Regions from separate parts of the Shewanella sp. SM101 genome, predicted to be linked through region 2. Evidence: predicted binding sites of a transcription regulator. Region 2 holds the regulator's gene; each other region holds the start of a gene.

Region 1 (10,359 bases), on a different contig from region 2:
CAGGATCCCGCAAGCAAATATGGTCGCAATTGCAAATACCCATGCATACCATTTCATGCCTAAGCCTTTTTCAATATAAAAAGCAGGTCCACCGCGATACTCACCATTGATTTTTTCTTTATAGACTTGACCTAAGGTAGATTCAACGAAGGCGGAGCTGGCGCCGAGAAAGGCAACCATCCACATCCAAAATAAAGCGCCAGGACCACCAAAGGTGATTGCTGTGGCAACCCCTGCAATGTTACCTGTACCGACTCGGCCCGCTAATGTCATTGCGAGTGCTTGAAAAGACGACACTCCCGCATCAGTACTCTTACCATCAAACATCAGGCGGATCATTTCTGGCAGATGGCGCAGCTGTAAAAATCGAGTGCGAAGGGAGAAATAGAGCCCGACACCTAGGCAAAGAAAAATAAGTGCAGGGCTCCAAATTACACTATTGATCGCGTTGACAATCTCATTCATAGACTCCGATTCCTTTATTGTGTTGTTTTAGCAGAGTTTTTAGGTTTACGGTTATTCAACAGATGTTGAGTTAGGACATTCACTTTTGATTAAGACATTTTTTGTAAATATCCAAGATACTCAACATAACTATTTTTTAGGGAGCTTCATAGTTAAAGTGTTAAATATTTGAAACCAATGTGTTTTGAAATTGAGTTTTAGCATGGATAAATAGAGCGGAGGGGCGAGTTAACTCGAAATACGGTAGTGATTTATTATGAATGTCAGTTATCCCATTACCCAAAGTAGCATCCACACGCCGAATAAACTGCTTAAGCTATGGCGCGTGATTTGATGGCTGAGTAATAGAGATAAACTCACAGCAATAGGAATGACGAGAATGAATCCCCATGCTAACGGCATATCGATGATTTTCATTTGTCCCAGCCAGGTACTGGTGAGCATGCTTATTGCGAGTAACATTAAGCTATGGAATATCAATAACTGATTGAATCTTAATATTAATACTGGAGTTATTGTCATAGCCTGTCGCGCATTTATTGCAAACTGTCTCATAGTCACTCCTTAGTTATTTAGTGTATCTTATGCCTTGTTGAGAATCATTCGCAATTGAATTTACACTTAAGCTTTTACATTTAAGCTCGGTTTACTACAGAAATTTGCACTCAACTGGCGTTTGGGCTAAATTGTACTGTAATTATATCCAGTGCTTGGTGTTTGTATGATTCTCTATATCGCAGAAAAACCTAGCCTAGGGCGGGCCATTGCCGATGTATTGCCTAAACCCCATAAAAAAGGCGATGGATTTATCGAAGCCGCCAATGGCGATTGTGTGTCTTGGTGCGTTGGTCACTTGCTCGAGCAAGCAGAACCTGATGCCTATAATCCCGAATTTAAGTCTTGGAAATTCGAGCATTTGCCAATAGTGCCAGACAAGTGGCAACTAAAACCTAAGGCTGCGACCCGCAGCCAACTCACAGTGCTAAAACGATTAGTCAAACAAGCTAACACGCTGGTTAACGCGGGCGATCCCGACCGCGAAGGGCAGTTACTCGTGGATGAAGTGATTGCCTATCTTGGCGTGACGGGGGACAAGCTACATCAAACCCAGCGTTTACTGATCAGTGACTTAAACCCACAAGCTGTAAAACGGGCTCTAACGCAGCTACGCAGCAATCGCGAGTTTATTCCTTTATCCACATCGGCCTTAGCTCGCAGTCGTGCCGATTGGCTCTATGGCATGAATATGACGCGTGCGTACACCATCCAAGGTAAAAAGGTCGGTTATCAAGGCGTGTTATCCGTCGGCCGAGTACAAACGCCATTGCTTGGGCTAGTGGTGCGCCGTGATGAAGAGATTGCTCACTTTCAATCTAAACCTTTTTATGAAGTACTGGCGCATTTGGCGACCGAGAAGCAAGAAACCTTCAGCGCCAAGTGGCAACCTAGCGAAGCTTGTCAGCCTTATATGGATGAAGAAGGACGAGTGTTAACGAGAGGGCTAGCGCAAAATGTGGTGAGTCGCATCAGTGATAAACCAGCCTTAGTCACTCAATTAGTGGCTAAGGACAAGAAACAGAATCCACCATTGCCCTACAGCTTATCCGCGTTACAGATTGATGCGGCTAAACGGTTTGGTATGAGTGCTAAGGATGTGCTCGATACCTGCCAAAGTTTGTATGAACGCCATAAACTCATTACTTACCCACGCTCCGATAGTCGTTATTTACCCGTTGAGCAACATAACCTTGCGCCTTCGGTTCTTAAGGCGATAAGTGACGGCGCTGCTGAGTTATTGCAAGGTGCTGATGCACCCGATCCCCGTCTTAAATCTAAAGCATGGGATGATAAAAAAGTGGACGCCCATCACGCAATCGTCCCCACAGAGAAGACGGCTAACTTATCTAGCTTGAGTCAGCGTGAGAGGCAGTTATATCTTCATGTTGCTCGCCAGTACATAGCACAGTTTTATCCGGCTTATTGTTACAGTGAAACCACAGTGCAAGTGACAATCGAGGGTGGCTTATTTAATACTAAGGCGCGTCAGGATAAATCCCTCGGCTGGAAGCAACTCTTTGCCCGCCAAGAGCCAAATGGCAGTAAGGCGAGTGGCAACAAGTCGACGGAAGAAAGCACAGGTAAGGACGATGAGGAGAATGACGAGTTTATCGGCCAATTACCGCCTTTGAAATTGGGACAGGCTTTGCATTGTACTCGAGGCGAATTGTTGGAGAAAAATACTCAACCACCAAAGGCCTTTACCGATGCCACTTTACTCGGTGCTATGACGGGTATTAGCCGTTATGTGACCGATCCTGAGATCCGTAAAATTCTTAAAGAAACCGACGGATTAGGTACAGAGGCTACCCGTGCAGGTATTATCGAATTGCTGTTCAAACGCGGTTTTTTACAACGCTTAGGTAAATCTATTGTCTCGACAGACGTGGGGAAAGGATTGATTAACAGCTTGCCCGCGAGTGCGACTACGCCGGATATGACAGCGCTTTGGGAAGCGAGTCTGAATGGCATTTGCCATAAAGAAACCTCTTATCAAGCCTTTATGCAGCCACTGCTCGGCACCTTATCCACGCTTATCCAGAATGCAGGCGCACAACTGCCAACCGCGCTTAATGGTTTACAAGGCCAAGGTTATCGTAAAACGGCAAGTAATAAATCCGGTTATCGTAAGTCGCTTTACCGCAAAGCCTCGAGCTCGGCAAAACGGGCAGGCACTGCAAGTACAGCTAAAAGCAGTGTGAAGAAGTCAGTGGCTAGTGCTGGCGCAAGGAGTCGAACACGCAAAATGGCTACAGAGGTTTAATCATCACGAGTGCGTTGTGATTCTGTTGTAGGGGATATTCGACCTTAAGCTATAACGCTTTCATAGCACTGAATTTGGGCAAAAAAAAGAGTAAACCAAAACGGTTTACTCATACGGAAATGGGTCGTTAAAGCTTGCCAAAATCACTCAACTGATGAGGAGCAGGCATATAATCTCAGCATTAACTTAATTAGCCCTTAAAGCTCACATTTATCTTAAGGTGTCGCCTCGGTTTAAGCTGATGAGCTTATCCAGTATGCGTTCTCCATCCATGCGGATGCCGTTGTGCTCATATTCTGATGTTAACCAATACTTTAGCCTGCCAACTTGTTTTGTGGTTTCTAAACTGTATTGCATCTCTACAAACATATCTTCACTGTAAATGGCCGCTGCAACAGGGACTCGGTTTTGTGCCAGTTGCTCTAGATTGTAAAGTGTTGGCCAATCTGATTTATGGGCAAGGATTTCTGCCGCGGCTTTAAGCGGCACTAAGTGACTAAACTGGTCAAACATCCATGGGTATATCATCTCACCTGTGAATAAAAACGGTTTACCTTGTTGATAGTTAAAGGCGGGGAATTGCTGTCTAACCCTGTGTGCAGACCATTGTGAAGCTGAGTGTTGGCAGTAAATGGCCTCATGCAACAGGGCAAAAATTGGGTTAGTGTTGTAATCGAGCATTTGACCGAAATGATTTAAAAATAACGGATTGACTACTGCCCCTGAAGCCGTGTTGATCAAGGCTTGTTCAAGCAAATAATAAACCGATTCAGGCCCTTGCTCCATTCCAATATTAATACCTAGCAGTTGCAACATTTCAACCGTGAGGCGTTCACCCGTTGCCAAATACACTTCATTTTCAAGCAAATGTTTCGCTAAGCGAGTGACGAGATGTTGAGCATCGTGGAAGCGTTGGAAAAATTGTTTATTCTTCGCCAGTACGCGTTGATAAGTCGCAAGATAGACGTCGTCGCTGCTACGGGTTAATGATGGTATGCCACCCGTGATATAGGCTTCGCTGACGCCTTGAGGGGCGGCGCTTAAATAATGTAACACGCAAAATCCCCCGAAACTTTGGCCGAGAATCGCCCACTTATCGGCGGGACAAAGCTGGGCACGAATCGTTTCGGCATCACGAATAATATTGTCAGCCCTGAAATGGCTCAGATAATCCGCTTGAGCTGCGGGATCTAAGTGTTGCAGGCTTTGGTAATTAATCGGTGTTGATAAGCCTGTACCACGTTGATCGAGTAATAACACTCGATATTCTTTTAATGCGCGGCGGATCCAGCCGCTGTTGCTGGCGGGACGCATGGCCGCAAATCCAGGGCCGCCTTGAAAAAATACGATATAAGGTAGTTTTTTATCTTTGTTTTCTGGGCTACAGAGTTCTCTGGCAAACACTTGGATTTGCTCTGCAATTGGATTTTGATAGTTGAGGGGCAAGGTAAAAGTGTGTTTCTTCGCCAGCACTCCGGCGAGAATAATATCGGGTTTCATCAAACAACCTTAATGGCAGAGGATCATGTTATTGTGATTGGCAGATTGTATACCCAAATAAGCTGAAGATGCAGTAACCTAGGCTACCTGAAACGCGTATCTTCAGCTAACTTGGGTATAGACAAAATAGTTTATGTCGTAAGTTAGGATTATTTGATTAGCTTTTGGTGAAGATCAATTTTTTGGATACAAATTTGAGCCATGATGAGTTTCTTAGCGTAATCTATCGCTTATGGATAACACGAGATTGAAGCTATGAAGTATCAGATTATTCCAGTGACACCTTTTCAGCAAAATTGCAGCTTGATCTGGTGTGAAAAAACCAAGCGTGCTGCGGTTGTGGATCCCGGCGGGAATATTGACAGGATCCAAAACGAAGTGGCGAAACTTGGACTCGTCCTCGAAAAAATCCTCCTTACCCATGGGCATATCGATCATGTCGGTGGTGCAAAAGCCTTAGCGAAAGCCGCCAATGTGCCGATTATTGGCCCGCATATTGCCGATAAATTCTGGATTGATAACTTACCTAAGCAAAGCCAAAATTTTGGTTTTCCCCATTGCGATGCCTTTGAACCGGATCAATATCTGCAGGATGGCGATATTGTTAAAGTGGGCGAGCAAAGTTTATCTGTGCTGCATTGCCCTGGGCATACGCCGGGACACATTGCACTTTTCTCTGCCCAATCTAAGTTGGCGTGGGTGGGGGATATTTTGTTTCGAAGTTCTATCGGCCGCACCGATTTCCCCCAATCAAATCATCAGGATTTAATTCACTCGATCACCGAAAAACTGTGGCCCTTAGGTGCCGAGGTTGAATTCATTCCTGGGCATGGTCCTATGTCGACTTTTGGTGAAGAGCGCGAGCATAACCCCTTTGTCGCGGACCAACTTTTACTGTAATTGAGACGCCATTCAGCATTGCTTGATTTGTGAGCGATAATCACTCGCAAATCAAATGATTATTTCAACTAATAAACCAACCTTTTTTATGTTTTCTGTTTTTCCTTCTAGACTTAAAGCAGTTCTTCCGTCTACTGGGGTAAGTATGAAAACAAAAACAATGATGAGCGTGGTCTTTTCGACCATAGTCGCGAGTGCCGTGATTTCTGCGGTATTGAGCTTCAATGTTAAGTCTAAAATCGATCTCTTTAATGATGCGGCTAGCGTGCGATATCAGTCCTATCAAGTTGCCGATGAGTTAAGACAAAGTTCCGATGACCTAACGCGTCTCGCTCGAACTTACGCTGTTACGGGTGATGAAAAATACGAAAAAATGTATATGGATATTTTGGCTATCCGTAATGGTGAGAAGTCTAGACCTGAAAAATATCACCAGATTTACTGGGATTTGGTGCTGAGCTATGGCGATAAGCCAAAACCCGACGGTGCTAGCATTGCGATAAACACGCAAATGAAGTCCCTCGGTTTTTCTGATGAAGAATTCCGTTACCTTGAACAAGCTCAGCAAAACTCAGATGCGTTAGTCGCCCTCGAAGTGAAAGCCATGAATGCCGTTAAAGGTATTTTTATGGACCCCAACACCCAAACCTACACGATCAAAGGTGAGCCTAACTTAACCATGGCGAGGGAGTTATTACATAGCGACCAATACCACAGAGAAAAAGCTAAGATCATGCAGCCGATTGATGAGTTTTTTACAGCATTGGATAAACGTACCGATGGTGATGTGAATAACCGACTCGACTCCCTGCATGCGGCATTAAACTGGTCCCAACTGGTGTTATTTATCGTGATTTTAGCCGCCGTTGGCGGATTTATTATCGTTAAGAGCAGGATTGTGACTCCCTTAGTGCAGACTTGTGTTGAATTGCTCGATATTCAGCGTTCTAAAAATCTTGCGCGACGGATCTCTGTTACGACTCAGGGGGAAATTGGCGAAATCGTTAATCAAATCAACTTGTTTATCTCTTCCCTTGCCAGTTCATTATCGACGACGGATGGCATTGCAAAAGAGGTGGCTGATTTAGCTAAGCAAACTAAAGCATCAATTCAAATTTCGCGTGAAAGCTCAAATCGGGTGGCGAGAGAACTGGATGCCAGCGCCAGTGCGATGGAAGAAATGACCACGACCTTAGTGCATGTGAGTGAGAGCACTTCGAATGCTGAAAGCCGCGCCGCCGAAAATGAAACGCATGTCACTGTAGGTAAACAGACAGTATCGGAAGCGTTGAAAGCCATGTCGGTATTAGAAACTGAGTTTAGGAATACTCAGGACTCTATGTCACACCTAGTGAACGAAAGTACCCAAGTCAGCAATGTGTTGAGTGTGATTAAGGCGATTGCTGAGCAGACGAATTTGCTGGCACTGAATGCCGCGATTGAAGCCGCACGGGCCGGTGAGCAAGGACGAGGCTTCGCTGTGGTAGCTGATGAGGTTCGATCATTAGCCCAGCGCACTCAAGATTCCACCAAGGAAATCGATGATATTGTCGCAAGCCTTCAAAGCCGTACGAATCAAGTGGGTACATCTGTGACTCAAGCGGCGACGCTAATGCAAAAGGCAGGGGTAGAACTGCAACGTATCGTGGCAGTATTTGAGGATATTCGCCATAGTACGGAAGCGATTCATGGGATCAATACTCAGGTTGCCGCTTCAACCGAAGAACAATCTTTGGTTTCTAAAGAAATCGCTTCGAGCATGATGGTGATCCGCGATAATTCCCGTGAAGTATCACAGATTATCGAACAGATTGAATCGACATCCATTAGTCTAGACAACCAATCCCAGATACTGCGCACTAAGGCGGGCGAATACCAGTTTTAGATGAAATGTGGTTGATTTGCGAACAAACGCCACTCAGACATGGACGTCAATTCTTCCTCTTTAACTTCCCCTGAACATATTTTATGCTTCAACACTTTTTGAAATCTATTACTCCTTTCAATACGCACACGCCTTTGCTAACTTGGTTGTCCATATGTTTAATGCGAGCGTTTGACTAAGCGGTTTTATTTGCTGATAAAACTTGCGTCAAGTTTTGATGACAAATAGACGTCGATAGCTGCGTTATTAACGGTTGATAGTTTCAATAGCGATAAGCGCATTAAATTTTTTAAATCTCCCTAACCCAATGGAGTCCTTGCGGATGGATCACCAAATCGAAGATTTACTAGAGCATTGGCTACCACTGGCGGATGACGCTTGGGTACTTGCGGTGATCACCCAAATTCAAGGTTCGGCTTATCGTAAACCCGGTGCCATGATGTTGTTCCATGAGTTTGGTCAAGGCGTAGGTATGTTAAGTGGCGGCTGTTTAGAAGCCGATTTACGCCGTCATGCTCAAAATGCCATGCAGACTAAGCAAGTCATGTGCGTCACCTATGATGCAAGCGATGAGTCCGATGCCAGCTATCGACTTGGTTGTGGTGGCATAGTAGATATCATGTTGATCCCTCTGCTAAAAGAGAATCATGATCTTGGCTTAGTTGAGCTAGTGCAGGCATTTCGCCACGGTCGGTCGGGTTTTTACCAATTGCCTTTAGTCAAAGCGGGGACGGATGCACGCCAGTATCACGCTGCGTTTTATTCTGAGGAGTTGACGCCATTCCCCGCCAGCGATTTTGTACGCACGGGCGTTTTCACCCAAGACGCGGGAGAATCACTGATTATTCCCTTGAGACCAAGATTCCATCTTGGGATCTTTGGCGGTGGTATCGATGCTAAGCCCGTTGCCGCCATGGCCCACACTTTAGGTTGGCAAGTGACTGTTTTCGATGGTCGTACCGCCTATGCCAGAGCGGCGGATTTCCCCCATGCCCATATAGTGAAACTGACCGCGGGGGAATTAACCGCGAATCATATCGCTCAATTGGATTGCGCCGTGGTGATGAACCATAACTTGGGCTTAGATGCTGCGGCATTAAAGGTTATTCAAGCGCATCCGCTAGCCTATATCGCCTTGCTTGGTCCCGCCCATCGACGGGATAAAGTGCTTGGAATGGCAGGGCTCAGTGCTGAATCTTTTTATGGGGTGTTTTCTGCCCCCGCAGGGCTTGCCCTTGGCGGCGAGTTACCGAGTGCCGTGGCGTTAAGTATTTTGGCCCAGTGCCACGGCGTGCTCCATGGCGCGACCTTAAAACATCTCGATGAGATAATGCGTTGATGACATTGCCGCCAGTGCAAAAGTCCACTGCGCTAACGTCGACACTGCCCGGTTCGAGACAGCCCAGTTCAGCAGTGCTAAAGTCGGCAGCGCAGGCGCCATGCTCATCCAAACGGTTGTTGATTGTGGTACTCGCGGCAGGTGGGAGTAAGCGCTTTGATGGGGTTAAGTTAGCGCAACTTCTACCATCACATAGTGCTACGGAAATTCGCGAACAAACCATCATTAACACTCATGTTGAGCGTTTACAGCAGCTTAGTTGCCAAGATTTAGGTGTGGATCGCCAAGACATTCATTCGCTCCAGCATACGCCTTTGTTAATCATACTCGGTGCTCATCAGCACATATTGCAGCCATTATTAGTCGAGCTTCATTCCCGCCAACCCTTTGATATTTTAGTTAATCCACAGTGGCAAACAGGCTTGGCATCCTCAGTGAGTTTGGCGGCAAGCTATGCCAAGGAGCAGGGCTTTGATGCCATGCTGCTGACATTGGCAGACCAAGTGGCCTTGAGTGCAGACGATTATCGACAACTGATTTTGACATGGCATGAAACCGGTAAAGACGTTGCCGCCCATTATTTGGATGATTTAGGTGTACCTGCTATTTTTAATGCCTCTACATTACCGCAGTTCACTCACTTGAGTGGTGATCGCGGGGCGAAATCGATTCTAAAACAACAAGCACAGCGGGGAGCGTTAGTCGCTATAACACTACCCCGCGCCGCAATTGATATTGATACCCAAGCCGATCTTGCGTCGTGGTTGGCACTTAAGGAGTGAGTTATGGCAGAAGTATTATCAACCACTGCAGTTATCAAGGAAGCCAGTACCGCCGCTTCCACCCAAACACTTTTCATCAACGGTAAATCATTTACCTTAGATGCCGATCCTAAGATGCCAATCCTGTGGGCGTTACGGGATATTTTAGGGCTCACGGGCACTAAATATGGTTGTGGTGCAGGGTTATGCGGTGCTTGCACTGTGCATTTAGACGGCCATCCCGTACGCGCCTGTTTAACCAGTTTGGGGCAGGCACAAGGAAAACGTCTGACAACAATTGAAGGGCTGGATAATCAAAAGCTTAAAAATGCATGGGCCGAACATAACGTGCCCCAGTGCGGCTATTGCCAAGCGGGACAATTGATGTCGGCTGCGGCGTTAGTGGCGCAGCATCCGAAACCTTCTGAAGCACAAATCAACTCGGCCATGTCGGGGAATATCTGCCGCTGCGGCACATATCCGCGGATTAAAGCGGCACTGCAAAACTATGCCAAACAGGAGGGCTAATATGAGTACTTTTACTGCCGTAGAAAATATCAGCCGCCGCGACGTGCTAAAACTGTTTGGCGCAGTAGGGGGCGGATTAGCATTAGGGGCGAGCGGACTAACATGGAGCCCCATGGCGCTGGCGCAGGATAAAGAAGCGCGGCTGAATCTGTTTATTGCC
Region 2 (10,359 bases):
GCACTGCATCGCCAGTATTATTGCCCCAAGCATTACGCTCGTAGGTAGTCACTGCCGCGATTTCTTGTGCAGTCAATTGCTTACTAAACGCTTGCATGGCTGTACCCGTTTTACCGTTGAGCACAATTTCAAGGTGGCCGCTGATCGGTCCCGTTGCTATCGGGCTACCTTTAAGGTGCGGAAATACGCCTTGCAACCCTTCGCCATTGGGCTGGTGGCAGGCTGCGCAGTGCCCGAGGTAAACTTGTTCACCTTGAGTCATCAACTCTTCTTTACTTAGGGTTTGTGATAAAGCGGCTTGAGCGGCTTCAGCCGCAGCACCTGCGGCTTGTTTCTGCTCTGTTACCCAAGCCTCAAACTCGGCTTCAGGTAACGCTTGTACTACGATAGGCATAAAACCATGGTCTTTTCCGCAAAGTTCGGCGCATTGACCGCGGTAAATGCCGGGTTTGTCGATGCGAGTCCAAGCTTCATTGATAAATCCAGGGTTGGCATCTTTCTTAATTGCAAAGGCGGGTACCCACCAAGAATGGATGACATCCTCTGAAGTCATCAGAAAGCGGATTTTGCGGTTTATCGGTAGAACGAGCGGTTTATCGACTTCCAATAGATAGTTTTCACCCTTGGTTTCGGTGCCTTCGATTTGTGCTCTGGGTGTTGTCAGTATGCTATAAAAATCAATATCTTGATCGAAATAGCTGTAATGCCATTTCCATTGGGAACCCGTGACTTTTACGGTGAGATCGGCGTTACTGGGATCTTCCATTGCGATTAAAGTTTTTGTCGCTGGAATCGCCATTAAGATCAAAATGATAAATGGCAGAATCGTCCAAGCGATTTCAACTTTAGTGCTTTCGTGAAAGTGGGACGCGACAGCGCCTTTGGATTTTCTGTGGTTGATCATGGCGTAAATCATGACGCCAAAGACCACTAGGCCTATTGCGCAGCAGATATACAAGATGGTCATGTGCAAGTGATAAACCTTGCCACTGATCTCGGTCACGCCAGGGGTCATGTTGAACCGCATGTCCGCGGCGGTCAACGGTGGTGCGAAAAGCACCACGAGTAAACAATACAACAATTGCTTCACAAGACTTCTCCTCTGCCAATTGCGAATAGCAACTACAAAGAAGAGCAACACAGTAAGTCTCAACTCTATGCAAACTCTTCAGTTCCCAAAAAAGCTTTTTTGACTTCAACGTGCGTTGGCGGCTGTTACTTTTAATCAAGTATTGTTACTGCTGGTAATTAGCCACGCTGGCACATACTGCTGAAATAAATCTGTTCTCTATTTTTAGTGGCGCTTCGAGTTCGATAAATACTCGATTCATTGACCACGGAAGGTGATATATCACCACCGACTTAACCAACCATACTTGCTGTTTAAATATTGATCAAGATCACTTATTTATCTAATTATCTGAAAAATTGCCAAAAAAAAGCCTCACATTCATAGGTGAGGCGGCTTTCAAGGTAAAAAATTAAATGAATATTTAATGTACAGCGCTAAAAAAAGATTGCTGACCGAAGAGATTGCCTTGCTCAATGCGTACGTCGGCATGTAAGTGACTGTTTACGTCTTCAAGCACTATACCCATAGCTCGGGCACTTTTAGCCACGATTTGTAGGCGTCGATTATCCCGCGCATCTAATGATTGAGTCCAAGTAATGACTGCACTGGACGTACCACTTGTTAGGGCTTTTTCCATCGCCCACAGGGTTTCGACTTCATCTTTAGCATGTACCAGCAAAACTCTATCCATACGCACACCTGCGCTAGCGAGTGTTTGCTTGTAGCCAATACTTGGAGGGTTGATGAGCACTAACCAACGGCCCTGTTGGCTTAACTGAGCGAGTTGTGCACTCAGATGAATTAATTCTTGGCGACCTTGAGTCTTGGTTGGCATACAGGCGATAGGCGCATGGTGCCAGTCATAGTCGGCATCACGGACTTCATCGAGCCACAAGCCCGGATGGCGGGGGGCATTGCCAAGTAGTTTATTCATAGCCAATCTCCATTACGGATCACACCGACGGCGAGTCCTTCAATTGTTAAACTTTGGAAGCCTAAATCCACTTTAATCGGGGAGTAATCTTCATTTTCGGCATGTAGATAGACCACATTACCTTTTTTTTCGAAACGTTTAACAGTGACATCGTCATCGACTCTAGCGACAACCACTTGACCATTTCTAGCTTGTTCTACTTTATGAACTGCCAGCAAATCACCTTCGAGAATGCCGATATTTTTCATGCTGTCGCCTTTTACTCGCAGTAAAAAATCGGCGGCGGGATGGAACATGCTTGGGTCGACTTGGTAGTACTGTTCAACATGTTCTTGGGCGAGGATAGGTTCACCCGCGGCCACTTGGCCGATGAGCGGTAAACCTGTTTCAGTCAAATCTTCGATTTCCGCAGGCAGACGAATGCCCCGAGATGTGCCTGGCATGATCTCAATGCAGCCCTTTTTCGCCAACGCTTTAAGGTGTTCTTCAGCCGCATTGGCGCTCTTAAAACCTAAACGGGTTGCGATTTCTGCCCGAGTGGGTGGCATGCCAGTATCGGCAATATTTCGTTTAATTAGCTCTAAAATTTCAGCTTGGCGTGGCGTCAAAGGTCTCATGGTGTTTCCTGTTTTTCTATACAGTTACTGTTAGTATATACAGTATTATTTGCAGCGCAAGTATTAACCACTTTTTAGCTATGTTGGAGAGAATTAGCGAATATTGCCCATAGTCTGGTATTCTATCGGGCTAGTAAACGCACTTAATTGCATAAGAATAATGCCTAAACACGACTCTCTTTGGTTGAAATCATTACGTTGGATCCAAAAACACTTAGTGCACACTATTGTGGTGCCTCAGGATCCCTTTGCCGATCTGAATCTGGATGCTTCCAGACCCCTTGTTTATGTGATGAAAACAGAATCCCTCAGTGACATAGCTGCTTTGAGCGAAATAACGGCTAAGTTAGGTTTACCAAGCCCTTATGAGCCTCTAGTGGCTAATGGTGTGACTGCGCCTCGGGTTGTCTGTCTTCAAGGACGTAAGCCACTGTTTGGCGAGCGTGCTGGTAATGAGCCTTTCCTCGAATGCTTTATGCGTTTGTTAGCCGTGCATAAGGAACGTCCTGAATTGGATATTCAACTGGTGCCCGTGAGCTTGTATTGGGGTCGCACGCCAGGGAAAGAAGACGACACTATGAAGGCGGCCGTATTTGAGCGGGAAAACCCGACTTGGTTGCGCAAGTGCTTGATGATTCTGTTCTTAGGTCGACATAACTTCGTGCAGTTTTCGAATGCCGTATCCCTGCGTTACATGGCTGACGAACATGGCACCGACATGGGGATTGCCCATAAGTTAGCACGGGTTGCGCGCGTGCATTTCCGTCGTCAACGTAAGGTAATGACAGGGCCTGTGCTGCCAAACCGCCAAGCACTGTTTCATTCGTTACTCAAATCTGAGTCGCTGCGCAAAGCGATTCAAGAAGAAGCCGCCAGTAAAAAGATTTCTGAGACCCAAGCGCGCGAGACGGCTATTGAGTATCTCGATGAAATCGCTGCCGATTACTCAGACAGTTTAGTGCGTATTGCCGAGCGTTTTTTAACTTGGCTGTGGAACAAGCTTTACAGCGGGATCAACATTAAAGGCGCCGAGCAAGTTCGGCAGTTACACCACGATGGCCACGAGATTGTTTATGTGCCTTGCCATCGCAGCCACATGGATTACCTGCTGTTATCGTATATTTTGTATTATCAAGGCATGGTTCCGCCGCACATTGCTGCCGGCATTAACCTCAATTTCTGGCCCGCGGGACCTATGTTCCGTCGCGGTGGTGCCTTCTTTATCCGCCGTAGTTTTAATGGCAATAAGCTGTACACCGCAGTATTTCGTGAGTATTTAGATCAGCTGTTTGCTAAAGGTTATTCGGTGGAATACTTCTCCGAAGGTGGCCGTTCACGTACTGGCCGTCTGTTGGCGCCGAAAACTGGCATGATCGCCATGACGATGAACAGTGTGCTGCGCGGTATCGAGCGTCCAGTCACGCTAGTGCCTGTGTATTTAGGCTATGACCATGTGATGGAAGTGGCGACGTATCATAAAGAGTTAAGTGGTAAGAAAAAGAAAAAAGAATCTGTGTGGCAGGTGTTTGGTGCGATTCGCAAACTTGGTAATTTCGGCCAAGGTTATGTGAACTTTGGCGAGCCGATTACTCTGCAAAACTTCTTAAATGAGCGCGCGCCAAACTGGCGTACTGAGTTGGCCGATGATCCTGAGCAAAAACCAAGCTGGTTAACGCCAGCGGTAAACGTGCTGGCGAATCGAGTGATGACGAATATTAACGATGCGGCGGCGGCGAGTTCGGTGACCTTGACGAGTTTAGTGTTGTTGGCCACAGATCAAAATGCCTTAGAGCGCAGTCTGCTGGAACGTCAGCTTGATCTGTATCTGACTCTACTCAAAAAAGTGCCTTACACTACTTATACTTCGGTTGCCGAAGGTGATGGTAAGCATTTAGTGCAGCAAGGTTTAGAGCTGAACAAGTTTGTTGTTTGCGCCGATCCTTTAGGTGAAATTGTGTCTATCGAGACGAGTCAGGCAGTGTCTATGACTTACTATCGTAACAATATCATCCACTTATTTATTGTACCGTCATTAATTGCGAGTTGTTTAACGCATAATGAGCAGATCCCGCGTCAGCAAGTTGTGTCAATCGTTGCCGATTTTTATCCACTGCTGAAAGCCGAACTCTTCATGGGCATTAAGGATGTACCTGCCTATGTCAATCAAGTGCTGGATTTCTTCATTGAACAAGGGTTAGTGGTTGAGACTGATACCTTAACTGTCGTGCCTGAACACACTAGCCAACTATTATTGTTAGCCAGTTCAGTGAGCGAAACTCTGCAACGCTATGCCATTATCTTCAATCTGTTAGCGAACAGACCTAAGATGGAGCGCTCAGAACTTGAGTCTGAGAGTCATCTACTTGCCCAGCGTTTAGGCGCTTTGCATGGCATTACTGCGCCAGAGTTCTACGATAAGAAACTTTACGGCACCTTGAGCGTTAAGCTCAAAGAATTGGGATATCTAGCGGATAACCAAGATAAGTCCAATATCAATCGCATACGAGATCAAGCCAATAGCTTATTACGTCCGTCAGTGAAACAAACGATAGTGGCGAGTGTCACCGCGGAGCATACAGTTTAATGGCAAATCATATGAATGCGGCTAAGCATAAGCCCGCAGGTAAGTCCTTGCTCGGCGGCGCCATGATTATTGCTGGCACGACCGTAGGTGCTGGGATGTTTTCTCTGCCCGTGGTCGGTGCAGGTATGTGGTTTGGCTATTCGATTTTAATGTTATTGGGCATTTGGTTTTGCATGTTGATGTCGGGCTTATTGCTACTCGAAACCAATTTGCATTTCGAACCGGGTGCTAGCTTCGATACTTTAAGCAAGCAAACCTTAGGGCAGTTTTGGCGGATAGTGAACGGCGTTTCCATCGCGTTCGTGCTGTATATTTTGACCTATGCCTATATCAGCGGCGGTGGCTCGATTGTGAATCACAGCTTGCAGGGCATGGGAATTGAGTTACCGCAAAGTGTGGCAGGGCTAGTGTTTGCCATAGTATTGGCGAGCATAGTGTTGATCAGCACTAAGGCCGTGGATCGCATTACCACGATTATGCTCGGCGGTATGATCATTACCTTCTTCCTCGCGATCGGCAATTTATTGATCGAAATTGATGTGACTAAGTTGCTCGAACCCGATGGTAATAACAGCTTTTCACCTTATCTGTGGGCGGCGCTGCCCTTTGGTCTCGCCAGTTTTGGTTACCATGGTAACGTTCCCAGCTTAGTGAAGTATTACGGCAAAGATTCCTCCACCATTATCAAGGCGATTTTCGTCGGCACCTTTATCGCACTGGTGATTTATGCCTGTTGGTTAGCGGCAACTATGGGCAATATTCCCCGCAGCCAGTTTATCGACATTATTGCCCAAGGCGGCAATATGGGTGTGTTGGTGGGCGCTTTGTCTGAGGTGATGGCGAGTAGCTGGTTAAACAGTATGTTGACCTTGTTTGCCAACTTGGCTGTGGCTTCATCTTTCTTAGGGGTGACCTTAGGTTTGTTCGATTATCTCGCCGATTTGTTTGGTTTTGATGATTCACGCTCTGGCCGAATGAAAACCGCGTTAGTGACCTTTGTGCCGCCAACGATTTTAGGATTACTGTTTCCCGATGGCTTCTTGGTGGCGATTGGCTTTGCGGCATTAGCGGCAACTGTATGGGCGGTAATTGTCCCGGCGCTGATGGCCTATAAATCGCGGCAGTTGTTCCCCGATAGCACAGGTTTTAGAGTGATAGGCGGTACACCGCTGATTATTCTTGTGGTGTTATTTGGCATAGTCACGGGTGCATGTCATCTGCTCGCGATGGCAAATTTACTGCCGCAATATTCCTAATTTGTTGTGATGATTTAAGCCCTCCATGTGAGGGCTTTTTTGTCTTTAGCGGTTGAGTTTTGTCTTACAGATCTTTTTAACCTGAATACTGGACAGAAATACAAACTCAGGCTTAACTCGAATGATTGTTAAAACAAAGGAGCCGATAATGAAAATGACTCAGTACGCACAAGGACATGCATGTTGGGTTGAACTTGCAAGCCATGATTGGCAGGGAACAACAGCATTTTACCAAGCGTTATTTGGTTGGAACTCGGTTGAAATGCCGATCCCTGAAGGTCACTTTTCGCTATTTAATTTAGCGGGAGATGACTTAGGCGCCATGTATCAAATCCCTGAGTCAGAAGCACATATCCCCAGCCACTGGCGTATCTACTTTGCCGTCGATGATATCGATGCCAGCATTGCAGAGATTCAAGCGGCGGGCGGCCAAGTGCACATGGGGCCGCATATTGTGGGTGATGCGGGCGTGATGGCGCAGGTGAGCGATCCTGAAGGCGCACGCTTTGCTTTATGGCAAGCGAAGAACCACATAGGTGCTCGCCGTCAGGGTGAACTCAATACCCTTTGCTGGGTTGAGCTGGCTTGCAAAGAGCCGCGTACTGAAGAAGCCTTTTACTGCAAAATCTTCCCTTGGACCAACATGCCGAGTGACATGCCTGACATTGAATACTCAGAATGGCAGCTTAATGGTCAATCCATCGGCGGCATGATGACGATAATGCCCGAATGGGGCGATATTTCTCCCCATTGGCTGCTTTATTTTGCAGTAGCCGATTGCGATGCATTTGCAGAAAAAGCCCAAGCGTTAGGCGCGCAAGTGTGCATACCGCCTAGTGATATCCCTGATGTGGGACGATTTTCTGTCATTGCTGACGCCCAAGGCGCTACCTTTGCGGTGATCAAGCTTAATCAGATGTGACTGGCATATTAAGTGCTGTCATTAAGGTTAAAAACGGCGACGCTAAATCGCCGTTTTTATTTGTCTAACTATTTGTTTAATTAGCGTTATCAATCATGATTGTTTCAGGGCAGGAGCCTTTTGAGGCCTTATTGGCTTTGGCGAGTAGGCTAGGTAAGGAGTCAGAAGTTTTAATGACTTCGGGCAAGTTAATGCGGATTTCACTCAGTAATCCCTTGCCACATTCAAGACTCATTTTAGTGTGAGCGCCTTGACCGAAGCTGCTATCAAAACTTTGGTTTAACTCACTTTTACTGACACTCTTACCTATGTTGTCATGAATAAATTTTTGTACCCATGCCGAGGCATTGACCGCTTGGGTCAGCTGGGTTGCCAATAAAAAGTACTCGTTAGGGTCTTGGCTACGGCAAGTGCCGTGTTTCCACCATTCGTGGCGTTCTAAACAGGTGCCATATTGGGCGCTTGGCATGACTTCTTCTAAATTTTTGCGCACCGATGGATTCAGTTCAAACTCTGGATAAGTACAGAAATCATTCGGTTGCAGTTTGACTGTGCTGCAATAGCCATATCGCGTGCCGCATTGTTGTTTATTCGGCCACAGTCCGTGCAGGCTGAAGTGTTGCCATTGGCTCGATTCTGGCGTTTGGCTGAGGGCGCGACATTCGGCTTTACGGCGGCCATAGAGTTCACAAAAGGTGCTTTGCCAGCTTAATGCCAGCACGTTGGCGTCAAATTCACCGCCGATTCGGCATTGATTTCCTTGGCGTTTCTCTGGGGTACCATGCTCTTTAAGGCTATCTCGGCTTTTTGCTTTGATGTCCGATGCCGTGGTGGTTTGCGCCGGTTCCGCCGCCGTTGCAGGTGTTGATAAATTACTGTCAGCAACATTAGATAGATATTGACCACAATCGCCGCTGATCCAACGCATGGGAGACTTCACCGCATTGGTGCGCACTCTTAGCCAATCAGGTTTAGCACTATTGCCGAGGATTTCAAGTACAGGGTAGCGCTCACCAATATTGCTCTGCCATTGGTCTGGATTCGTCTGCTTATTTTTCGATTGAAATAGCTCACAGCGTTTGTCGGCAACGAATTCACCGGTTGCGGGTGCGGCAAAGGCGGGTGCTGTAATGATGAGCGCAGCGCATAAACCGAATGCGGCAAGTAATGCGCGTGATGGGGTTTTAAGGGAAAGTGCTTGCGGCCATATCCGGCTGATGGTTAAACAAAATGACTTGGTCATGTGATGGAATCCTTCCTGCGGCAGTGAATTGAGTCAATTCTGTGTGGCACTGAGTCAATGGTACACATAAGCGCTATAAACTTAGAGGCTTATTTTACCCAGAGTGGTATATGGCACTGTTGTAAAATTAGATTTTTAATCTGATTGAATGAGAAAATCCCCTCAAACTTTAATGGTTTGAGGGGATTTTTATCGGTGTTCTAGCGCCGTACACTCAATTACGCCGCGTCTTTCTTTAATTTACGCGAGTAAATCAGTAGATAAAGTGCGGGTAGTACAAACAGTGACAGTAATGGGGCCGTAACCATGCCGCCGACCATAGGTGCGGCAATTTTCTGCATCACATCGTTACCCGATCCTGCACCCCACATAATGGGGAGTAGACCGAAGAAGATGGTCGCTACTGTCATGGCTTTGGGGCGGATCCGCATAACGGCACCTTCCATTAACGCTTCTTTTAAGTCGCTGACGCTGTGGTAATTATCTTTCTCTTGTCTGTGCTTGATGGCGTTATTGAGATACACCAGCATTACTACCCCAAACTCGGCGGCTACACCCGCTAAGGCAATCATACCGACGGCGACTGCCACTGAGATGTTGTAATCCAGTAGGTATAACAGCCAAGTGCTGCCGACCAACGCGAAGGGGAGGCTGAGCATGATAATACTGGCCTGAATGGTGGAGCCAAAGGTCATCATCAGCAGGATGAAGATGACGGCTAATGCCATAGGGATCACTTGCTTAAGTTTTGCATCTACCCGCTGCATATATTCGTACTGCCCTGCAAAAGTGTAGCTGTAGCGCGGGGGCACCTTGAGTTCGGCATTTAAAGCTTTCTTGGCGGTCGTAATATATTCGCCGATAGACGTGCCTTCAATATCGATAAACACCCAAGAGATTAAGCGACCGTTTTCACTGGTGAGCATAGGTGCGCCATCGGTGATTTCTATATCCGCTAAATTTCGCAGTGGTAGATAATTTCCCGATTTAGTGATCACAGGGAGTTCGCGCAGCTTTTCGATATTATCGCGTAGCTCACGGGGATAACGTAGGTTGATGGGATAGCGCTCAGCCCCTTGTACCGACTCGCCAATATCCATACCGCCAATGGCGTAACGCACGACATCTTGAATATCTTGCAGTGACATACCGTAACGTGCGGCCACATCGAGTTTGGGGGTGATATCGATATAACGCCCGCCACCACTGCGTTCAGCATAGGCTGACTTAGTGTGTGGCACTCTACTGAGGATGGCCTCTATTTCTGCCCCTAGATTTTGCAGCTCGTTGACATCGGCGCCGGTGATCTTAATACCGACGGGGGTTTTTATCCCCGTCGAGAGCATGTCAATACGGGTTTTGATGGGTTGTACCCAAGCATTGGTGAGTCCTGGTACTTTGACGGTTTGCTGTAGTTGGGCAATGATGCCATCTAAGGTCATGCCTTCACGCCATTCCTCATGGGGTTTGAGCATGATAGTAGTTTCAAGCATGGTCAGCGGCGCGGGATCGGTCGCGGTTTCGGCGCGGCCTACCTTGCCAAACACGCGGGCCACTTCGGGCACGGTTTTAATCAAGCGGTCGGTTTGCTGCAAGACTTCGGCGGCCTTACTGGCACTGATACCGGGCAATGCCGTTGGCATGTAGAGCAAATCGCCTTCTTCAAGGGCGGGCATAAACTCACTACCCATGCGGGTCATGGGATACCAAGCACTGGCCAGCGCGACTAAC
Region 3 (10,359 bases), on a different contig from region 2:
CCTCAGTTGCCGTATGCATTCAAGCAACAACCTGAGCTGAGTTTCTGGCAAATTTTTAATATGTGTTTCGGTTTTTTAGGCATTCAATTTGGGTTTGCCCTGCAAAATGCCAACGTCAGCCGCATTTTTCAAACCTTAGGCGCCTCTATCGATGAAATTCCCATACTGTGGATTGCCGCACCACTGACGGGTTTATTGGTTCAACCTATTATTGGTTATTTGAGTGATAACACCTGGGGACGCCTTGGCCGTCGCCGCCCCTATTTTTTGATTGGCGCGATTTTTACTACCCTTGCCATTTTTATCATGCCGCACTCGCCTACCCTGTGGATTGCCGCCGGCATGTTATGGCTCATGGATGCCTCGATCAACATCGCCATGGAGCCGTTTCGCGCCTTCGTCGGTGACAATTTACCGAAAAGCCAGCGTACCCAAGGCTATGCAATGCAAAGCTTTTTCATCGGCATTGGCGCTGTGGTCGCTTCGGCCTTACCCTATATTTTGACTCACTTTTTTGATGTTGCGAATACTGCACCAGCGGGTGAAATTGCCGATTCAGTGCGTTATGCCTTCTATTTCGGTGGCGCAGTGTTATTGCTCGCCGTCAGTTGGACTGTCGTATCGTCAAGAGAATATTCCCCTGAAGAACTAGCCGCCTTTAACGCAAAACAAGTCGATGCTGAAGATGAAACTTTAGCCCGCACTCGTACCCGCAAGGATTATCAATTTGCCTCCTTCGTATGGATGGGTCTCGGCGCCCTGCTCACCTTCGCTATTTGGGCGCAGGATTTAGACAAGCAGCTGTATATTTTGAGCTTAGGAATTTTCGCCTTTGGCCCATTACAACTGTATTGCGCGCTGCGTTTGAGCAATTCACAACCCACTGAACGCAATAAGCTCGGCATGGTATTTAGCGTGGTCGATGACTTGTTCCATATGCCCAAAGCCATGCATCAACTGGCGATCGTGCAGTTTTTCTCTTGGTTCGCACTGTTTGCCATGTGGATTTACACCACTGCCGCCGTGACGTCTTACCATTTTGGCAGCAGCGATGTGTTGTCCCAAGCTTATAACGACGGCGCAGATTGGGTCGGCGTACTATTCGCCTCCTACAATGGTTTTGCCGCCATTGCCGCGATTTTTATTCCTATGCTGGCTAAGCGTATTGGCATCAAGCTAACCCACACAGTCAATATGTTCTGTGGTGGTATAGGTTTGATTAGTTTCTTTTTTATTAAAGACCCAAGCCTGTTATGGCTGCCTATGATAGGTGTCGGTATCGCGTGGGCGTCAATTTTATCTGTGCCCTACGCCATGTTGTCGGGCATGTTACCCCCGCAAAAAATGGGCGTTTACATGGGGATTTTTAACTTCTTCATCGTCATCCCGCAGCTTCTTGCCGCCAGTGTGCTGGGTTTAGTGCTCAATGGTCTGTTCGATGGTCAACCTATTTATGCACTGATCACAGGTGGCGTCTTGATGATGTGTGCAGGCATTGCTGTATTATTTGTCGACCAAGACGTTGTCGAACAAAATAACCCAAATAATCAAAGTACAGCAATGAACCACAAGACCCACTTAATCACGAAAGCCACAGACAAATTAACGAATAAAAGTTAGCTCTTTATAGCTGCGATACACATTAGGCGATATGCAGAAATGCATGTTAAGCGCGGTGAATTCGGTCATTTGGCTAATCACAGCAGCATAAAATATCTTTATCAATTCAATCACTATAAAAACAAAACCATTATTTGGGGAGAACGAGATGGAATCGAGTCCTACGCCGCAACAGGATCTGCACACAAGCCAAAACCGTCACACACAAGCGTTAACAAGGCACAGCCGCCTAGCGCTTGCCGTCGCCGCAAGCCTATTGGGGATAATAGGGTTAGCGGCCTGTTCACCCACATCGAATTCAGCAACAACTGCCACAAGTGTGAATGCCGCGCCAAGTGTGCAGCGGGTTGCGCCCGGCGCACCGGGTAAAGCGCCCACTTGGGCATTTTCGGGTAAAACTGGTATTGGGACGTCTTACGAGCCTTACACCCAAGGTCAATACCAAGATGCTAAGCAAAATCCCATTAGCCGCGTTTGGTTCTCCCTCGCCCAAGGTATTTTGACCGAAACCATGTATGGTCTTATTCACAACGCGCAGCTCAAAGAACTGCAATTTGTGGTCACAGGTAATGGCTTTGTTGATACCGAAAAAGAGAACACCATCAGCAGCATAGAATATTTAGATACAGATGCTAATGGTCGCCCGCAATCCCTTGCCTATAGAATTATCAATAAAGATGTTGAAGGTAAGTATCAGATTGAAAAGCATATCTTTACCGATCCCGACCGCGACACTTTGATGATGCGTGTCACCTTTACCGCCTTTGAAGATGGCATTACACCGCATTTGTATGTCAATCCGCATATCGACAATGCGGGCGCCAATGATATCGGCCGCATCGACACTCATACTGACAGTCATGCCAACACTCATGCTAATAATCAGGCGCTGGTGGCCTATACCGCCGCCAAAGACAGTAGCGTAATGACGGTAAAATCCGATCTGAATTTTGTGCAGGCTACGACTGGCTTTGTCGGTGTTTCCGATGGCCTAGCCGATTTGGCCGATAACGGCAAACTCGATACGCCCTATCAAACGACCAGTGCGCAAGATAAATCGACCGTTGGCAATATCGCCTTTACCGCGAGTTACCCTACGCTCATCAAAGCCAAACCCGTCACTTTTAATCTCGCCATCGGTTTTGGTAAAGATGAAGCACAGAGTTTAGCCAATGCCGATGCCAGCTTGGCCGCAGGTTATGATGCTGTGCTCAGCCATTACAATGCAGGCTGGCACGATTACTTAAGCTCACTGCCCGCCATCGCTAACATGGCTAACAACACCACAGATAACGGCAAGCTGCTGTATACCAGCGCTATGGTCTTGAAAGCGCAGGAAGATAAAACCTATGCGGGCGCACTGATCGCTTCACTTTCTAACCCTTGGGGCGATACGGTTTCGGCAGCCGTGCCGAGCACTGGCTATAAAGCAGTATGGCCGCGCGACTTTTACCAATGCGCCATGGCATTCCTCGCCATGGGTGACACACAAACGCCCAAAGTGGCCTTCGAATACCTGAAAAAAGTGCAAGTGACCGAAAAGACGCCCGGCTTTACGGGTACGCCCGGTTGGTTCCTGCAAAAGACCCATGTGGATGGCCAAATTGAATGGGTCGGCGTGCAACTCGATCAAACTGCCATGCCTATCATGCTCGGCTGGAAACTCTGGCAAGCGGGCGTACTCACCCCTGATGAGATCAGTCACTGGTATCAAGAGATGCTCAAAGGTGCTGCGGACTTTTTGATCAGCGGCGGTGAGATCAATCTGGATTGGAATCACACCCAAATCACCCCGCCCAAAACCCAGCAAGAGCGTTGGGAAGAACAAGCGGGTTACTCCCCCTCAACAACGGCCGCAGTGATTGCCGGTCTTGTTGCCGCGAGTGACATCGCCAAAGAAGCCAAGGATATCGACTCCAGCAGCCGTTATCTTGCTGCCGCTAAAAGCTTAAGTGACAGCTTGGAAAAGCACTTAGTCACCACCCAAGGGCTATTGAAAAACAGCGCAGATGTCAGCGCGCCTTACTATTTACGTTTAAGCCCGAATGGCGAGCCAAACACTAGCGATACACTGGCGGCAAATAACGGTAAGCAAGGTTTAGATCAACGTCAGATCCTCGATGGCGGATTTTTAGAACTAGTGCGTTATGGCGTGCGCGGTGCAACTGACAAGCTCATCAATCAAAGCCTTCAACTGATTGATAATACAGAGCTTGAGCACAACCTACGCATAAAATACGTGTTTACCGCCAAAGATGGCAGCACTATCTCAGGCTTTAGACGTTATGGCAACGACGGCTACGGTGAGGATACGGTTTCTGGCAAAAACTACGCAGAATCCGGCAGCAACAGCGCCGATCAACGCGGCCGAATCTGGCCCTTCTTCACCGGCGAGCGCGGTCATTTTGAATTAGCACTCGCCCAAGCAAAAGGCGAGCTAACAGGCAATAACGCGCAGCAAACCAAGCAGCAGTTAATCAACACCTATGTGCAAGGCATGGAAACCTTTGCGAATGCGGGCATGATGTTACCCGAGCAAGCGTGGGACGGTGTCGGCGATGCCACCCGCTATCATTACCAACTCGGACAAGGCACCAACTCTGCCACACCGCTTGCTTGGACCCATGCCGAATACATCAAACTGGTGCGCTCAATGACCGATGGCCAAGTCTGGGATTATTACCCTATCGTCCCAGCGGCATTGAAATGACAAGTTGAAATAACCAATTAAAATAGCGCATTAGCTTAACGATACTTTGATAAATTGCAGGCTAGAACAGCATCCTAGATATTGTTCTAGCTTTTTATAGACGGTTTTATGATGCCTGATTTAGCTCCCGCTTTTCATAGGCTTATGCTGCGGGTAATCTTGCGGCGTGCAACCAAATTGCATTTTAAAGGCGGCACTGAAACTGCTGACGCTCAGATAACCTAGACTATGGGCCACCATAGTCGTGCTCTCCCCTTGGCTTAAGCTCTCAAGCGAATTTAACAAACGAAACCTTTGTCGCCATTGTCGATAAGTGAGCCCAGTTTCAGCTTTGAATAATCGCTCAATCGTTCTCACACTCGCGCCGCCCATTTCGGCTAACTCGGTCAGTGAGTAACTCACTTTTGGACGTCGGATCAGCGTTTGGATCAAGCGGCTGAGTCTTGGATCTGAGCCTGCGGGTAAATGGGCATCCACACTGTCCAGCGTTTGGAGCTCATCGATGGCAACCAAACCCAGCCGATGCAGTTGTCCACTGTCCATAAGATGTGAACTTTCACAAAGTTTAAGCACTAATTCACGCATCAGCGCTGTCATCGTCACCATCACCACTTGCGTATCCTGTGGCCTAACGCCATAGCTAGGGTCAATATAGATATTGCGAGTATGGGTCAGCACGGGCCGATTGGCATCTATGATAAACGCCACATCACTGGGGGTTAACAATGTCGCTTTAAGAACATGTTTTGACATATTACCCTCTTAAAACGTCAAACTAAGTCAGCTATCTTAGTAGGCATCTTTTACGTATTCAACCCAATAGGTCGGTAAGCATGAAACGTTTTATTGGCGTTAAACAGCTAGCGTTTTTCAGTGCACTGTTGATCGCTACTTTACTTGCGCTTTTTCCGCTGAGTCAGCATCCTGCGGTGTTTTCCTACAGCGCTGGCGTAGTATTAGTGACCTTGATGTTTTGGAGCACAGGTTTCTTCCCGCCCTTTATGGCGGGGTTAATCTTTTTTGCCCTTGCCACCATTTTTAAACTCATTGAGCCGAGTATACTTTTCTCCGGATTCGGCTCAACTGCGGTGTGGTTAATCATTTCGGGGTTTGTGATCGGCAGTGCCATCACTCAGTCTGGCTTAAGTCGCAGAATGGCCAGTTTGATTGCCCCCATACTGACCTCAAGTTATCCACGCTTGATTGCGGGTTTGGTCTTTAGTGCCGTGCTGCTTGGCTTTGTGATGCCCTCATCCGTTGGCCGTGCAGTGGTCATGGTGCCAATTGGTATGGCGTTAGCTGAGCAAGTCGGTTTTGCTCGTGGTAGCCATGGGCGGATAGGCATTGCGACCGCCTTGGCACTGGCGTGTAACATGCCCAGTTTTGCCGTGTTGCCCGCGAATATTCCCAACATGATATTAGCGGGTTCCAGTGAGAATCTATTCAATATCCACTTTGGTTATACTGAGTATCTCTTATTGCATTTTCCAATCCTTGGTTTACTCAAATCGATATTGATTGTGGCGCTAGTTATCTTCCTATTTCCTGCAAAAATTGATAAAAATCAGCCTGAACGCGTTATTGAAAAAGAAGCTTATAACCTTGGTATTCAAAAGAAAGTTGCACTGTTACTGGCGATTACTTTGCTCTTTTGGGTGACTGACTCGCTGCACGGCATCAACCCCGCTTGGGTAGGATTAACAACGGCTATCTTGTTATTGCTCCCAAAATGGGGAGTGCTTGAGCCTAAGAGTTTTAATAGTTCAGTGGATTTGTCGACCGTCATTTTTGTCGCGGCGGCCTTAGGTCTGGGAGCATTGGTCAATCATTCCGGGCTCGGCACTGCGCTAGGTCAACTGTTCAGTGAATGGTTACCCTTGCAGCAAGGGGCATCGTTCCTGAATTTTATGTCGTTATCGTTAATCGCGACGCTAACAGGATTAGTGGCAACGGTTCCAGGCGTGCCGACTGTGTTATCCCCCATGGCGGCAGACTTTGCCAATGCAACTGGCTTCTCCACCCCTGCGGTATTAATGACGCAGGTGATCGGGTTTTCAACCGTGATTTTTCCTTATCAGGTGGCTCCTTTGATTTTGGCGATGCAATTATCCCAAGAGCCATTAACTAAACTACTTCGCATCACCTTACCTCTAGCGGCAATAACTCTAGTTGCACTCATGCCACTGGATTATTTATGGTGGCTATGGCTCGGTTGGATTAACTAAATTGCGTTAACTAAAGCGGGTTAACTAAAGTGCGTTAACTGAATTAAATGGACGAAACGCTCACCCTTGGCGATATTCAAGCCGTCAAGGGTGCTTTAGAGCAGCCATCATCAATTGCTCAGCACTCGACAGCACTTGGGTCGATAACATAACTCTCCCCACATAAATTCTTTCGATAAGCTTCGTAGTTAGACTATACTGTTTATATGTACAGTGTATTGTGATTTATTATGATGCTTCTAGGCCGCTTCGCCAAACATACCCAATATCAGCTCTCGTTATTTAGCTCCTTGATTGCCGCAGGATTTCCGTCACCGGCCCAAGACTATGTAGAACAAACATTAGATCTCAATGAGTTATGCATCAAACACCCTGCCGCCACGTTTTTTGTCAAAGTCCAAGGGGATTCGATGATCGAAGCGGGGATTTTCTCCGGTGATATTTTGGTGGTAGATCGCTCACTACAGCCAGCCCACGGTGATACCGTTGTCGCAGCGGTGAACGGTGAGTTTACCGTAAAGCAATTACAGCTACGCCCTGTGGTGCAATTGCTACCACGTAATGCCTTATTCTCCCCGATTGCCATCAATGATGAGTCTGAGTTAAACATCTTTGGGGTGGTGACCAACGTGGTAAAAAAGCTCAAATGACGCCCTCATTATTTGCCCTCGTCGATTGCAATAATTTTTATGCCTCCTGTGAGCGGATGTTTAGGCCAGATTTGATTGGTAGGCCGATTGTGGTGTTATCCAACAACGATGGCTGCGTCGTCGCCCGCTCGGCAGAGGCAAAACACCTTGGCATCAAGATGGCGGTGCCTGTGTATCAAATCGCAAACCAACTCCGCCAGCATCAGGTTGCGGTATTCTCCTCTAACTATGCCCTCTACGCCGACATATCAAATAGAGTCATGACCACCTTAGAGCAAATGGTACCGAAAGTAGAAGTGTATAGTATTGATGAAGCGTTTTTAGACCTTTCTCGTCTCGATAAATGCACTGATATTCATCAGCTTGCACTTGATATTTATCACCGAATACCGCAGTGGATTGGGATCAGCGTTTGCGTCGGCATTGGACCGACAAAAACCCTGGCTAAACTGGCAAACCATGCCGCGAAACGCTATCCCGCGACGCGGGGCGTGGTTGACTTGCGCGACCGTGAACGCCAACGACGACTGATGGCGCTTATCCCTGTCGACGAAGTCTGGGGAATAGGCCGTAGGCTTACAAAACGCTTGAACATCATGGGCATAAATACCGCGTTGCAATTGGCGGATGCGCATCCAAAGCTTATCCGCGACACCTTTTCGGTCACCGTTGAGCGCACGGTACGCGAACTTAACGGCATTGCCTGTGATGACATACAAGAGGTCGCCGCCACTAAGCAACAAATTATCAGCTCCCGATCCTTTGGCAGTCGTATTGATAATTTAGAAGCGATGCAACAGGCGATCAATGAGTACACTTTTAGGGCCTGTGAAAAACTACGTTCCGAGCGCCAATACGCTAAAGCGATGTCAGTATTTGTGCGTACTAGCCCTTTTAGCGATGCAACTCCCCAGTACAGCAAATCGCTGTCGGGCAGTTTAGTTCGCCCCAGCAATGATACACGGGATTTTGTCACCCTTGGCCAAAGCCTACTGCAACGCATTTGGCGTGAAGGTCATGCCTATGCAAAAGCAGGGGTTATGTTAGGGGATTTTTTTGGTGCAGGCGTGTTTCAGCTCGGATTATTCGATGACGTCACACCTAGGCCTAAAAGCAAGGAGTTGATGCAATTACTCGATAAAGTGAACCACAGCGGTCATGGAAAAATTTGGTTTGCAGGACAAGGTATTGACCCGACTTGGGGAATGAAGCGTGAGCAGCTTTCCCCACGTTACACCACCCAATGGGCACAATTGCCCATAGTGAAATAATCAGCAAATCCAGTGGCTAAATGACCGCCTGCGAATTACAGACCCCACCTAACTCTAAACTAACTCTAAACTCCATATAGCACTAAAACCCATCTAGATCTAAAAAACATATAGCGCTAAGCCCGTCGGGCGTTAACGCTAAAACGGTATTAACATATACCAAGCTTTGTCTCATTCCGCCTTAACACTCTTCATCGCTGAGATCTTCAAAGTACCAGTAGCCTAGATTCACCCACTCGGTAAGCTGCGTGAGTAAGTCAGCATGGGCTAACCAAGGCGCTAAGGCAGCTTTATCCAACTGATTGCTATCACATAGTAGTGGGATCACTGCAGCCAATTCGGCTGAAAGTTGATACTTATCACCATTAATATAGACAACGCCCTGTGCCACATTAATATCAAAATACAAACAGCGCAGTCCGCCGAGGCGAATAAGCGGCTGCTCATCAAACCAAGCCAGCACTTCGTCTTGAGTGATGTCCAATGGCTCATCGGGTAAATCTAAGGCGCATTTTGACTGAGTTAAATAGCGACCCGAAAACTCGCTCACCAGTTCATCGGTCAACATATTGGTCAGTTGGGTACGTAACCGCCCTAAATCGCCATTATCGACACAACCACTGCGGGTGGTCAGCTCGCGGTCTGGATCTTTAATCTGCTGTGCGCCTAAATCCTGTTCAGACAAATGATCGGCCAAAGCACTTATCATATCTTTGGCGGAAGCTGTGCGATAACCCACTGAAAAACTTAACGACTGTTCTAAGGTTATGCCATCATGGGGAAATCCGGGGGGAATATAAAGGATGTCGCCGGGCAACAACTCAGTATCGATAATCGGCTCAAAGGCTTCGGTGTGCAGCAAAGCGGGATGGGCGGCAAACTCTTTGTGCGGCCCCAGATCGCCCACGCGCCAACGGCGACGTCCCGAACCTTGGCAAATAAACACATCATACAGATCGATATGCGGCCCCACGCCACCACCTGGCGTCGCAAAACTCACCATCACATCATCTAAACGCCAGCGCGGAATAAAATCAAAACATTGGATCAAGGCTTCCGCATCGGGCACCCAGTTATTCAAGGCTTGCACGATCAGAGTCCAATCCCGTTCACCGAGATGATCGTATGAATCGAAGGGGCCAAATTCCGCCTGCCATTGGCCAGCTTGTTGGTACACCCTTCGAGATTCCACCAGCTCATCCATGGCTAAGCCCGCTAATTCTTCGGGCGAGACGAAATCTTGAAAATGTTTGAATCCTTGGCGGATAACCAAAGGTTTTTTCTGCCAATATTCTGCTAAAAATTGCGCGGGCGTTAAGCCGTTTATATCGAGTTGCATGGGTTACTCACAAAGCAAACTGTTATTCATAGCAGCAAATGCTAACAGGAAGCGAAACCAAGAAAGCTCGACCGGATCAACAAAGCATTAAGTCTTTCGTCAGCGCCAATGGGATAGTGAATTTACTAACGTATTGAATTACAATCGGCTTATCTAAAAGCGTTGCGCTGTCAAAGAAGGCAATGCTGACACATCATTTATAGAGTCCATGTAAGATCTATGCCTACATCAGCTGCTAACACTTTAGTCGTGCTCGACTTTGAAACCACGGGGCTATCGCCCAATCAAGGGGACCGCGCGATTGAAATCGGGGCAGTGCTGATTGAGGACGGCGTGATCACTCAAAGATTTTCTGAGTTAATGAACCCTGGATTTAGAATAAGTCGCTTTATTGAGGACTACACAGGGATCAGCAATCAAATGCTCAGGGACGCGGCGCCCTGCAATGAAGTGATGGCGCGTTTTGCCGACTTTATTGCCGATCACAACTTAGTCGCCCACAATGCGGCATTTGATCAGCGCTTTTTAGACGCGGAGTTTGCCC

Evidence for each region. The regulator LexA, encoded in region 2, represses DNA repair genes until DNA is damaged. The targets are predictions, from matches to a motif close to TACTGTATNNNNATACAGTA.
Region 1: the regulator LexA is predicted to act here: its motif matches at 1,155-1,174, upstream of L5M38_RS00180 (DNA topoisomerase III).
Region 3: the regulator LexA is predicted to act here: its motif matches at 6,752-6,771, upstream of umuD (translesion error-prone DNA polymerase V autoproteolytic subunit).

Annotation. Positions count from the first base shown of each region.
Region 1 covers NZ_JAKKRH010000001.1:33,547-43,905, reverse strand. The annotation lists gene L5M38_RS00190 (alanine/glycine:cation symporter family protein) at 1-465, opposite strand, end outside; gene L5M38_RS00185 (hypothetical protein) at 733-1,020, opposite strand; gene L5M38_RS00180 (DNA topoisomerase III) at 1,187-3,286, shown strand; gene L5M38_RS00175 (alpha/beta hydrolase) at 3,497-4,786, opposite strand; gene L5M38_RS00170 (MBL fold metallo-hydrolase) at 5,042-5,686, shown strand; gene L5M38_RS00165 (methyl-accepting chemotaxis protein) at 5,832-7,571, shown strand; gene L5M38_RS00160 (XdhC family protein) at 7,894-8,910, shown strand; gene L5M38_RS00155 (nucleotidyltransferase family protein) at 8,910-9,692, shown strand; gene L5M38_RS00150 ((2Fe-2S)-binding protein) at 9,696-10,199, shown strand; gene L5M38_RS00145 (xanthine dehydrogenase family protein molybdopterin-binding subunit) at 10,201-10,359, shown strand, end outside.
Region 2 covers NZ_JAKKRH010000017.1:58,605-68,963, forward strand. The annotation lists gene coxB (cytochrome c oxidase subunit II) at 1-1,090, opposite strand, end outside; gene L5M38_RS11235 (cell division inhibitor SulA) at 1,494-2,006, opposite strand; gene lexA (transcriptional repressor LexA) at 2,003-2,623, opposite strand; gene plsB (glycerol-3-phosphate 1-O-acyltransferase PlsB) at 2,784-5,207, shown strand; gene mtr (tryptophan permease) at 5,207-6,463, shown strand; gene L5M38_RS11255 (VOC family protein) at 6,612-7,385, shown strand; gene L5M38_RS11260 (ribonuclease T2) at 7,462-8,628, opposite strand; gene L5M38_RS11265 (efflux RND transporter permease subunit) at 8,847-10,359, opposite strand, start outside.
Region 3 covers NZ_JAKKRH010000004.1:120,432-130,790, forward strand. The annotation lists gene L5M38_RS03550 (MFS transporter) at 1-1,620, shown strand, start outside; gene L5M38_RS03555 (glycoside hydrolase family 15 protein) at 1,769-4,330, shown strand; gene L5M38_RS03560 (helix-turn-helix transcriptional regulator) at 4,451-5,083, opposite strand; gene L5M38_RS03565 (SLC13 family permease) at 5,164-6,555, shown strand; gene umuD (translesion error-prone DNA polymerase V autoproteolytic subunit) at 6,786-7,205, shown strand; gene umuC (translesion error-prone DNA polymerase V subunit UmuC) at 7,202-8,476, shown strand; gene L5M38_RS03580 (cupin domain-containing protein) at 8,658-9,815, opposite strand; gene L5M38_RS03585 (PolC-type DNA polymerase III) at 10,035-10,359, shown strand, end outside.